Regions from separate parts of the Streptomyces ovatisporus genome, predicted to be linked through region 2. Evidence: riboswitches for the same ligand, from Rfam matches in the RefSeq annotation. Region 2 holds a riboswitch; the other holds the start of a gene.

Region 1 (3,402 bases), on a different contig from region 2:
GGTGGGTCAGGTACTCGTCCGTGCGCAGCAGCCCGGCCGGGAGCGTGTCCTCCGCCCGCGAGTCCAGCTCCTCGACGTCGGCCTCGACTCCGAACGCGGACCATACGGCCGCCAGCTGGGCACGGCCCGTGGTCTCGTCGCAGGACATGCCGACGTGGTCGGCGTCCACCTCCCGCAGGTTCACTCCCGCCTCGCGGGCCTGCGCCACGACCTGTGCCGCGCGGCCGGGGACCCGGGCGGTGACCGTGTCGAAGTAGCTGCCGTGGACGATCTCGACGCCGCCTGAGCGCAGTCCCTCCGCGAGGATCGTCGCGTAGCGGTGCGTGCGGCGGGCGATGCCGGCCAGGCCCTCCGGGCCGTGGTGGACGGCGTACATGCCCGACATCACGGCGAGCAGCACCTGCGCGGTGCAGATGTTGCTGGTGGCTTTCTCCCGCCGGATGTGCTGCTCGCGGGTCTGCAGCGCGAGCCTGTATGCCTGGTCGCCGTCGGCGTCCTTGGAGACGCCGACGAGACGGCCCGGCAGGCTGCGCGCGAACTTCTCCCGCACGGACATGTAGCCGGCGTGCGGTCCGCCGAAGCCCATGGGCACACCGAAGCGCTGGCTGGACCCCACGGCGATGTCCGCGCCGAGTTCGCCCGGCGAGGTCAGCAGCGTGAGGGCGAGCAGGTCGGCGGCGACGGTCACGACAGCACCCAGTTCGTGCGCCTGGTCGATCACCGCACGGTGGTCGCGCACGGCGCCCGACGCGCCCGGGTACTGCAACAGCAGTCCGAAGACGCCCCGTTCGGCCACGTCCGCCGGGATGCCCTCGCCGAGGTCGGCGACGACGACGTCGACGCCCGTCGGCTCGGCACGCGTACGCACGACGGCGATGGTCTGCGGCAGGCAGTCCGCGTCGACGAGGAAGACACCCTGCTTGACCTTGCCCACCCGGCGGGAGAGCGCCATGGCCTCGGCCGCCGCGGTCGGTTCGTCCAGCAGTGACGCACCGGAGGTGGGGAGTCCGGTCAGGTCGGCGACCATGGTCTGGAAGTTGAGCAGGGCTTCGAGGCGTCCCTGCGAGATCTCCGGCTGGTAGGGCGTGTACGCCGTGTACCAGGCGGGATTCTCCATGATGTTCCGCACGATGACCGGCGGCGTGAAGGTGCCGTAGTAGCCGAGACCGATCATCGACGGCAGTACGCGGTTCCGCCTCGCGAGACTGCGCAGCTCCGCGAGCACTTCGGCCTCGCTCTGGGCCGGCAGCAGATCCAGCTCCTCGTTGCTCTTGATCACTTCGGGGACGGCGACGGAGGTCAGCTCGTCCAGGGAGCCGTAGCCGACCTGCGCGAGCATCTTGGCCTGCGCGCCCGCGTCGGGGCCGATGTGGCGCCGTTCGAAAGGAGTGCCGCGTTCGAGATCGGTGAGGGGGATGCGGTTGGCGGTCATCTGCGGGGGCCTCCTGGTCGTTGCGACCTGCGAGGGACACCACGACACGGGTGCCCGGACGGCCTCCCCCTCTGTCATCTCAACCTGAGAGTTTCACCGGTCCGCCCGGCACGCGGCCGACCCGGCTTTCACCGTCGGTGAGGGGGAGCCCAGGCACTGCGTGGCCCGCCCTGCTTTCCAGAGTGACCTCACCCGCGCGGTACGTGAGCCTGAGAGATTCCGGGGAGGAGTTGCTCCTTCGGCGCCCCCGGCGCTGGCGCCGGAGGACTCTCCCGCTCGGGGTCGTCAGCCGCTTTCGAGCGTACCAGCGGTTCCGCGGACGGGAACTGGAGGTGCACTCGAGTGGCCAAACCCTCAAATGTGCCTTTGGGTAGGTATTACGGCTTGCACGGCCGGCTCCCGGCGTCGTGGACGCCCCCACCGCACCTGGCAGCACACGACGGGGCACGGGGAGGGGTCCGTCGGACCGCCGGAGCCGTACCCGGCCGCGGCACGTGCCAGCGCACGGTGCCCACTCGCGAGCACATGGAGGACCCGTGCAGAGGGACATCGACCCCCGGAGCCTGATCGGGCGCAGAGCGCTCGACGCGAGCGGCTGCAAGATCGGAACAGTGGGCGAGGTCTATCTCGACGACGCCACCGGCGAGCCGGAGTGGGCCGCCGTGCGGACCGGCCTGTTCAGACGAGAGGCGCTCGTTCCGCTGGAGCCGAGCGAACTCGTGGACGACGTCCTCCACGTACCCTTCGCACGTTCCCTCGTCAGAGGCACCCCCGTGCTCGGCGTGGGACGGCACCTCTCACCCGTGCAGGAACTGCAGCTCTACATCCACTACGGGCTGGACGTTCCCGCCTCGGCAGAGGGAGGTCCGTCGTCCCCGTCGTCCTCTCCGGGGCCGGACCGCGACTTCGGGCGCATAGCCGGATCGGAAAGCTGAGTGGTCCCACCCGGCCGGCCCAACGGCTCCGGCCCGTCCTCCCGCTCTTCGCGCCCGGCCATCGCCGCCGGCGGCAGCGGCTCCGCCGGCTGCAGATCCGGATCGTCCACCGGGTACGTACGCACCCTGCCCGGCGACGATCCGGGGGTTTCGAAACGTACGGTCACCCGCCCCACCCCGCTTCCCTGCACCCAACCGGCTCCGTGTTCTGCGTGCCGCACATCCCGCCCGGGCATCCACCGCCGGTCCGCGAGCGGCTTGGCGTCCTCGTCCGCGGACGGCGCGTCGGTGGACGCCGCTGCCCGGGTCTCCCCGTCCGGGGTCCCGGCAGCTTCCGCAGCGGCCGCCGCCTGCGCGAAGAGGTCCTCCTGTGTGAAGTCCGCGAGGCCGCTCACGCCCACCCCGAGCAGCCGGACCCCGGCGGTGGTGTCGACCGTGTCGATCAGTCTGGCGGCCGCCTCACGCACCACTGCCGGGTCGTCCGTGGGCCCCCGCAACGTCTCCGAACGGGTGAGCGTGGAGAAGTCGTAACTGCGCACCTTGATCACGACGGTGCGACCGGATCTCCCCGCGGCCTGCAGCCGCTCCACGCACCGGCTCGCGAGCCGGGCGACATGCGCCTGCACCAGGGTCCGTTCCGTGAGGTCCACGTCGAAGGTGTCCTCCACCGAAACCGATTTGGCGTCCCGCTCGGCGATCACGGGCCGGTCGTCCCAACCGTTCGCCATCGCGTACAGCGATGTGCCGTGCGCCTTGCCCAGCAGCCGCAGCAGCTCCGCCTCCCCCGCCTCCGCCGTGTCGCCGACCGTGACGAGTCCCGCCCGGCGCAGCACTTCGGCTGTGGCCGGGCCGACCCCCGGAAGCGTCCTCACGGGCATCGGGGCCAGCAGCTCCCGCTCCGTCCCCGGTTCGATGAGGAAGAGCCCGTCGGGCTTGGCCTCCTCCGAGGCGATCTTGGCCAGCATCTTCGAGCCTGCCAGTCCGACCGACCCGCTCAGACCCGTCGCCTCGCGGATCATGACCCGCAGCCGCTCA
Region 2 (3,402 bases):
GAGATCTTGACCTTGAACAGCCAGCCGCCTTCGAAGGGTGCGGAGTTGACCAGGGCCGGGTCGTCCACCACGTCCTGGTTGATCTCGGTGATCTCACCGGAGACGGGGGCGTACAGATCGCTCACCGACTTCGTCGACTCCAGTTCACCGCAGGGCTCGCCCGCCGTGACGGACTCGCCGGCCTCGGGGAGCTGGACGAAGACGACATCGCCGAGGGCGTCGGCGGCGTGCGAGGTGATGCCGACCGTCGAGACGCCGTCCTCGGCGGCCGACAGCCACTCGTGCTCCTTGCTGTAACGCAGCTGCTGGGGGTTGCTCATAGTGCGATTCTCCTGGATGTGAAGGGGACGGAGGAAAACAGTCTTGGTCAGTGGGACGGGCGCCGCGCACAGGTCCGTACGGCCTGCCGCACGCACCACGCATCCGGCACGGGCACGGGGATGATCCTTCCCACCCGTCGCTGCGGCCACGACACCCGGCACTGTGGGATCGGCGACTCCCGTCCGCAGGGCGGAACCGGGACTCAGCGCTGCCGCTTGTAGAAGGGGAGCGCCACGACCTCGTACGGCTCGTGCTTGCCGCGGATGTCCACCGCGACGCCGCCGGTGCCGGGCTCGGCGTGCGCCGGGTCGACGTAGGCGATGGCGACCGGCTTGCCGAGAGTCGGCGAGGGGGCGCCGGAGGTCACCTCGCCGATGACCGAACCGTCCGCGGCGGAGACCACGGCGTACCCGGCACGCGGTACGCGGCGTCCCTCCGCGATGAGTCCCACCAGCTTCCGCGGGGGAGCCTCCTCGGCGCGCGCGGCGGCGGCCTCCAGGGGCTCGCGTCCGACGAACGCGCCGTCGTTGGTGGTCTTCTCGAACTTCACGATGCGGCCGAGCCCGGCGTCGAAGGGCGTTGTCGCCGTGGACAGTTCGTGTCCGTACAGCGGCATGCCGGCCTCCAGGCGGAGGGTGTCCCGGCAGCTCAGCCCGCACGGCACAAGCCCGGCCGGGGCGCCCGCCTCGGTGAGCGCCTCCCACACCGCGACTGCGTCGTCGGGTGAGACGAACAGCTCGAAGCCGTCCTCGCCGGTGTAGCCGGTGCGGGCGACGAGCGCGTCGCGTCCGGCGACGGTGCCCGGCAGGCCCGCGTAGTACTTCAGGCCGTCGAGGTCGGCGTCGGTGAGCGTCTTCAGGATGCCGGCGGCCTCCGGGCCCTGGACGGCGATGAGCGCGTACGCGTCGCGGTCGTCCCGCACGGTCGCGTCGAAGCCCGTGCTGCGCTCGCGCAGCGCGTCGAGCACCACCTGGGAGTTGGCGGCGTTCGCCACGACCATGTACCGCTGCTCACCGGTCCGGTAGACGATCAGGTCGTCGAGGATGCCGCCCCGCTCGTTGCAGATCATCGTGTAGCGGGCGCGGCCCTCGGACAGCTTCGAGAGGTTGCCCACCAGGGCGTAGTCCAGCAACTCGCCCGCCTGCGGGCCTTCGAGGGTGATCTCGCCCATGTGGGAGAGGTCGAAGAGCCCTGCGCGGGTGCGTACGGCGACGTGCTCGTCACGTTCGCTGCCGTAGCGCAGCGGCATGTCCCAGCCTGCGAAGTCCGTCATCGTCGCGCCGAGCGCGCGGTGAGTGGCGTCCAGGGCGGTGGTGCGGGGGCGGTCGCTCGCGGTGGTTCCGCCGGTGTCGCTCATGTCAGGCTCCCGTGACTCGGTGACGCGGATGTCCTCCCCATCTGTCATCGGAACCTGAGAGGTTCGCCACGAGCCCTGAACAGGGTGGTGGCTTGCACCTTGGGTGGAGCCGCACCGGGGCGGCCCGCTTTTCAGATCTGCCTCGTCCTGCGCGGTAATCGGTGCCTGAGAGATTCAAGGGAGGACTTGCTCCTTCGGCGCCCCGGCGGACCCGCGTCGCTGCGCGCGGCCGGGAACTCTCCCGCGTGGATTCAAACGGCCGGTATGCAGTTGGCCTGCACATCATGGCATGGCACCGCAGACGCGTCGACGGTGCGGACAACGGGGAGAACAGCGGGGGAGCGGGCGAGGTCCGGCGGCGGGCGCCGAACGGACACGGACAGGGGCAATCGCCGCCTTGATGCGCATTACCGTTTCTTGACACTCTCGGAGACGAGCCGCCGTACGGCGGCGTTATTCGGGGAGGGCGATCAGGTGGGCAGCCTGCGCAGTACGTACGCGACGGTGACGGGCTGGGGATACTCCCAGCCCGGCTCCCGGCAGGAGCGGACCGTCTCCGCCACGAAGATGTCCACGCCGGTCGTCCGGCACGATCTGCGCGGCACTGCGGCCAGACGGACACTGCGCTTCCCCACGGGCGACAGGGTGGTGGTCTCCGGCCTCCCAGGAAGCGGTAAATCGACGCTGATCCGCCGCGTCGTCGCCGTGGCCGACACGGTCCGCCGCATCGACTCCCAGGACGCTCGGGAGCGGTGGTCGGCGCTGCTGCCCCGCTGGCTGCCCTACGCCGTCTACCGGCCGCTGGTGCGTCTCGCGCACTACGCGGGGCTGCGCGGCGCGCTCGTCTCCGGGGCGAGCGTCGTTGTGCACGACTGCGGAAGCCAGAGCTGGGTGCGCAACTGGCTGGGCAGGGACTCGCGCCGGCGCGGCCGGGCCATGCACCTCGTCCTGCTCGACGTACCGCCCTCCGCCGCGCTGGCCGGTCAGGCCCAGCGGGGACGACGGGTGTCCGACTACGCCTTCCTGCGGCACCGCAGGGCCGTCCGGCAGCTCCTCGCCGACGCGGAGGCCGGGCGCCTGCCGCGCGGATGCGCGTCCGTGGTGCTGCTGGACCGGGAAGCGGCGGCGGCCCTGCGGGGCGTGGCCTTCGAATAGAGCGACCGACGGACGAACAGGGCGACCAACGGACGAACAGAGCGACCGACGGAGCACCGAGGCGTCCGGTGTGCGACCGCTGAACGGCGGTTTCCGCGTGCCGGACCCGATGCGCCCGGCCGCCCCACCGTCCCGCTGGACGGGCGGGACGGCCGGGCGCATCCGAGTGCCGGCACGGCTGCGGCGTTCAGTCCAGCAGGGGGGAGAGCAGCCTCCCCGTGAACAGCCGCACGCCGTCTGCGCCGTCCATGCCGTCTGCGCCGTCCAGGTCATCCAGGTCGGAGTCCTCGTCCGAAGTGGCCCGGCCGTCGGGCGCGGTGGCGAGAAGCTTCACCGTCTCCCTCGCCAGCCGGCGGGCCTCCGCGCGGCTCTGCCGTGCGTCGCCGCCCCGGGAGGTCTCCAGCAGCGCCTCGGCGCGGTCCTCCAGCGCGGTGAGGGCCGCGCCGTCCCGGTTCCCGCCGCGCAGCCGCAGCTCCGCCAGCGCCTCCTGTACGTCCTCGGCGTGCTCCGCGGAGTCCTCCCGGGAGAGGCGTCCGCCCGGTGACTCCTGGACGTCCTCGAGCAGGTCG

What was found. Region 2 has a riboswitch for glycine ahead of gcvT (glycine cleavage system aminomethyltransferase GcvT). Riboswitches for the same ligand answer to the same signal wherever they lie in the genome.
Region 1: another riboswitch for glycine. It lies ahead of gcvP (aminomethyl-transferring glycine dehydrogenase); the one in region 2 lies ahead of gcvT (glycine cleavage system aminomethyltransferase GcvT).

The regions. Positions count from the first base shown of each region.
Region 1 is NZ_JBHSFH010000014.1:136,411-139,812, forward strand. Features, by position in the region: gene gcvP (aminomethyl-transferring glycine dehydrogenase) at 1-1,432, opposite strand, end outside; glycine riboswitch at 1,620-1,717, opposite strand; gene ACFPA8_RS24015 (PRC-barrel domain-containing protein) at 1,969-2,367, shown strand; gene ACFPA8_RS24020 (DNA polymerase IV) at 2,262-3,402, opposite strand, start outside.
Region 2 is NZ_JBHSFH010000004.1:470,997-474,398, forward strand. Features, by position in the region: gene gcvH (glycine cleavage system protein GcvH) at 1-320, opposite strand, end outside; gene gcvT (glycine cleavage system aminomethyltransferase GcvT) at 524-1,678, opposite strand; glycine riboswitch at 1,821-1,932, opposite strand; gene ACFPA8_RS06930 (AAA family ATPase) at 2,246-2,833, shown strand; gene ACFPA8_RS06935 (hypothetical protein) at 3,021-3,402, opposite strand, start outside.